One region of the Aestuariimicrobium sp. Y1814 genome, then DNA from elsewhere that is predicted to be linked to it. Evidence: predicted binding sites of a transcription regulator. Region 1 holds the regulator's gene; the other holds the start of a gene.
What was found. Region 1 encodes LexA, which represses DNA repair genes until DNA is damaged. Its sites were predicted from a motif close to TCGAACANNTGTTCGA; they were not measured.

Region 1 (2,394 bases):
CAGCGTCGGGCTCAGCCGCAAGGAACAGGTGGCTGATGCCACCCAGGTCGTCGACGGGGACGAGGGCCGCTGGGCATGGGCCGGGCTTGATGTCGGCTCGCCGTTCGACTACCCCAAGCAGGGCATCCTCTATGTCGGGGCAGACCTGCCCAAGCCGCAACGCGACGGCATGGCCGCCGAACTACTGGCCGAGATCGCCGAACTCGTGTGGGCCGCGGGCGGGCGTACCCTGGGGCTGTTCGCCTCCCAGCGCAATGCGGTCGAGGCCGCCAACCACGTGCGCGAGCAGCTGCCGCAGTTGAAGATCCTGTGCCAGGGCGATGCCCAGTTGTCGGAGTTGACCAGCCAGTTCGTGGCCGACCCGCAGACCAGCCTGTTCGGGACTCTTTCTTTGTGGCAGGGCATCGATGTGCCCGGTGACACCTGCGAGCTGGTGATCATGGACAAGATCCCCTTCCCACGCCCGGATGACCCGCTGATGCAGGCCCGGCAGCAGGCGGTGGCGCAGGCCGGTGGGAACGGGTTCATGTCGGTGGCCGCAGCCCACGCCGGCCTGTTGCTGGCGCAGGGGAGTGGGCGGCTGATCCGGCGGGCCACCGACCGGGGTGTGATCGCGGTGCTGGACCCGCGGCTGGTCACCGCCCGCTACGGGTCCTACCTGCGCTCGTCCATGCCCAACTACTGGATGACCACCGACCGTGAGGTCGCGGTCCAGGCGCTGCGCAGGTTGCAGGAAGCACGCGACTGACGGGAGTCGCGCGGCTGAGGGGTGGGGCTCAGCCCACCTTGCGGATGACCGCCACCACCTTGCCCATCACGGAGGCGTAGGTGCCGTCGATCGGGCTGTAGTCCGGGTTGTGCGGCATCAGCCACACCTTGCCGTCCTTGCGCTTGAAAGTCTTGACGGTGGCTTCGTCGTCGAGCAACGCAGCCACGATGTCGCCGTTGACCGCGGTGTCCTGCTTGCGCACCACAACCCAGTCCCCGTCACAGATGGCCGCATCGACCATCGAGTCACCCTTCACCTCGAGCATGAAGTGCACTCCCTCGCCGACGAGCTGGCGCGGCATGGCGAACACGTCCTCGACATGCTCCTCGGCCAGGATCGGACCACCGGCGGCGATACGGCCGACCACCGGCACCGCCACCCCGGTGGGCTGGGCATCGTTGATCCCGGTCGGGTCGTCGACCTCGTCCTCGGTGACCTGGTGCAGGCGCTCGGGGGCCGCTGACGGGGTCGCCATCGAGGGCGGCAGGTGCACCTCGAGGGCGCGCGGACGATGAGGGTCCCGACGCAGGAAGCCCTTGGCCTCCAACGCCTTCAGCTGGTGGGAGACGCTGCTCGGGCTGGCCAGGCCGACCGCCTCACCCATCTCGCGGATGCTCGGCGGGTAGCCCTGGGCGGCGACGGCATCGCGGATGACCTCGAGGATCACCCGCTGGCGGGCAGTCAGGCCCTCCTGGTCGGCGGGGCCGTCGGGCAGGGCGTGCACGGTGCCGAGTTCGGCGGCGACGGCGGCGTTGCTGGGACGACCCGGCCCCCGGGTCGACTTCTGGGCGCGACGGGGAGTCGCAGCACGTCGGGGGGTGTCGCGGGTCGAATCATCAGCCATGCTCCTACGCTAGCCTGCCCGGCCCCACAATTCAAACACCTGTTCGACACAATCGAGTGTGTCGCAAGTTTTGTCAGTGGGGCCTGGTCGACTGGGGTCAGCTGCTGGTCGAGCGACCCGATGTCGAACAAATGTTTGATTGCTGGGCTGGTTGCCAGTAGAGTCCTGATCGAACAGGTGTTCGAACCGCGTTGCAGGATGTGCAGGGCGGCCTTCCCAGGAGGATCACATGAGCGCAGCAACCCTCACCCGCGAGACCGGTGCCGCAGTCCGCCCGGCCCGGGTCCGACTCACCCAGCCCATGGCTCAGCCGTCGACCCAGGCGTCACCCCGTCGGCGTCCGGCCCGCCTGGCCACCGCATCGTCGGTGCGGGCGTGCTCTGTGCCCCGCGCCGCGAGCGGCCCCAGCGATGCCAGTCTGCTGGCGATCATGGTGGCCGTGGCGCTGGTCTTCCTGTTCGGCCTGGTCGTGCTCGTGCAGGGCCTCTGGGCGGTCAGCCAGCCGACCGAGGCGCCGGCAGCACAGCCCGTGGTGGTGGGCCAGCCCTGAGCGGCCACCGCTGAGTACCCGACGCACAACAAGGGGCGAACAACAACAGCGGCGCCCCAGCCTCAAGGGCGGGGCCGCCGCTGGTGTTCGCGGAGTGTTCCGCAGTCGGATCAGTTCACTGCTGGACGTTGATCGGCCCGGACTGCGACACGTCGAGGACGTAGGTCTTCATGATCTTGTCGGCGAGCGTCTGGCGCTTGCTGTCCCAGATCGGGAAGAGCCAACCGATCA
Region 2 (2,394 bases), on a different contig from region 1:
GGGGCGGACTGGCGCAGGCGGCGCGGCCGGATGGACAGGTGGTCGGTCATGGTCCCACGCTACCGTCAGGCGACCAGCCAGCTCTGTGACGGGGTCTGGAGCCAACTGAACCCCAGTGGCGTGGTCCAGACGAAGACACCCGGTGCGGGTTGGTGGAGTTTCCACCCGCCGAAGGTCTTGGCCCGGTGCACCTTGCGGGAGAGGGGGCCGAGGTTGTCGGCCCGGGTGAGGGGGTCGCCCCGAGTCGGTTCCCACGGGATCGTGTGGTCGAGGTCGAGCCCGGCGGAGCGCTTGGACGACCAGGGGAAGACCTCGTAGGGGTTGCGCAGGGTGACCGCCTGGCGCATGCGAGCGGGGACCTCGTAGGAGTCCACCGGGACGCCGTCCGCGGGGTCGATGACGGGTCGCACGCTGACCCGGTGGTGGCCCACCAGGTCTTTCACCCAGCGTGCCAGCACGGGGCCGACCTGCTCACCCCGCACGACGCCCTTGCCGCGACCGGCGGTCAGGTCGCTGAGGTGGAGCACCAGTGTGGCCTTCGGCAGCAGCTTGTCGGGATCGACGGTGACCCGGCCGCACTCATGGCCGTACTGCCCGGCCCGGCCGCAGTCGGTGGGGTTGTCGGGGTCGAAGTCCTGGGGGAGTTGGTCGACCAGGGAGGCCTGCAGCAACTGCAGTGCCCGGGCCGGGGTGGCCAGCAGCCCCAGCGCCACCGCCCGGAGGTTCTGGTGGTCGCCCTTCGCCCCGCCGGAGCGGACCACCTCGACGAGCCGGTCCAGCGTGCCGTCGAGCACCACGGCATCGGCGGCGGACATCGACCCGGAGAAGCTGGCCACGCCCTCCCAGGATTCATGGATCGTGACGTTGGTGTTCCTGAGGGCCCGCTCGCGATCGGTGTCGGCGACCTCGTCGAGCAGGTCGAGCACCCGGCCCTTGATGAACTCGCGCAGGCGACGCCAGGCCATGGTGGACCACAGGCCCGAGACCTCGGCGTCGAGGATGTCTGCCTGTTCGCGGGTGAGCCGATGGGTCAGGGTCACCACCTCGCGGGCGTGCCAGACGCGCAGGTCACCGGCCATGGTGGTCTTCCACAGGCGGGGCAGCCGGTGCTTTGCGCCGAGGGCGTGGCCGATCAGGCAGCGCGCCGACTCGTCGGTGAGGCGCAGCATCAGTGCGACCTCCATGGAGCAGAACTCCGAGACCGCCGGCGTGCCGTCGCCGCCCCAGTCGACCATCCGTTCCATGCCGTCCAGCACGACGTCCGGGTCGGTCGGTGGGGTGCTGTTCTGTTCCCCGAACTCGGCGAGCAGGCGGAACTCGTCGGCCTCGGCCCGGTTGCGTGTCGCGCGGGCCTCACGGATGGCCAGCAGGGTGGCCTGGGCTGCTGCCGAGCGTGCCATCTGCGCCTCCTGTGACCTGAGCGGGTCGGTTGAATCGAACTGTTGTACTATTCTAATGTCCAGGAATCCCCCACACAAGGGGTCCGGACGACGATTCCGACGATTCTTCCGGGAGGATCTCGTCAGCCGACCGATGCCAGGGCGAGCGGCAGCACGGCGGGAGCCCCGGCCTGACGCAGCAGTCGTCCGGCGACGGTCATGGTCCAGCGGGAGTCGACCAGGTCGTCGACCAGCAGCACCGGCCCCGCGAGCCCGGCCAGCCGGTCCGCCAGCGCCGGACCTACCCGGAACCGGTCCCACACGTCACGCACCCGGTAGGCGCTGTTGGTCGACCCGCGCAGCGGTTCGGCCGCCGGGTTCAGCTCGAGCGGGTCGAGCAGGTCGAGCCGACCGACCTGCGCGATGCCGGTGGCGAGCGAAGAGACCAACTGCGGACGACCCAGGCTGGGCACCCAGGTCACCGCGACCGGGCGCTCGTCCCAGCCCCACCCGGCCAACACCCGCACGACGGCCTTCGCCAGGTCGGGCGGTACGTCGGCGTCGACGGGGCGTCCGTCGCGGTCAGTGGCGAACAGCTCACGCAGCGGCCCGCCCCAGCCGAGGTCGGTCAGGCGCGCGACGGCGCGGCCCTCGTCCACGAGTTCGTCGGGTGACAGTTTGCCCTTGACGGGCTTGCCCTCGACCCGCACCCCCAGGGTGTCCAACCCCGAGGGCCACTGTGCGCGCGGCGGGATCGGGACCCCGACGTGGTCAATGCCGTGCTGGGCCTGTTCCAGCGCGGTGACGGTGATGTCGGTCGGGTACCAGGGCTCGGCGCAGACATCGCAGCGCCCGCACGGGGTCGAGGCGGGGTCGTCCAGCGCGTTGGTCAGGAACTCCATCCGACACCCGCCCGGGCCACCGGAACCCAACCGCTCATAGGCCAGCATCGCCTGCTGCTCGTCGACGCGCGCGGCGGCGATCCGTTCGTAGCGGTCGGCGTCGTAGGTCCACG

Region 2: the regulator LexA is predicted to act here: its motif matches at 1,435-1,450, upstream of ACQE3C_RS10040 (DUF222 domain-containing protein).

What each region holds. Positions count from the first base shown of each region.
Region 1 covers NZ_JBNJRW010000001.1:362,498-364,891, reverse strand. The annotation lists gene ACQE3C_RS01800 (ATP-dependent DNA helicase) at 1-748, shown strand, start outside; gene lexA (transcriptional repressor LexA) at 777-1,613, opposite strand; gene ACQE3C_RS01790 (hypothetical protein) at 1,843-2,163, shown strand; gene ACQE3C_RS01785 (RDD family protein) at 2,279-2,394, opposite strand, start outside.
Region 2 covers NZ_JBNJRW010000007.1:160,139-162,532, reverse strand. The annotation lists gene hemB (porphobilinogen synthase) at 1-50, opposite strand, end outside; gene ACQE3C_RS10040 (DUF222 domain-containing protein) at 66-1,400, opposite strand; gene ACQE3C_RS10035 (RecQ family ATP-dependent DNA helicase) at 1,523-2,394, opposite strand, start outside.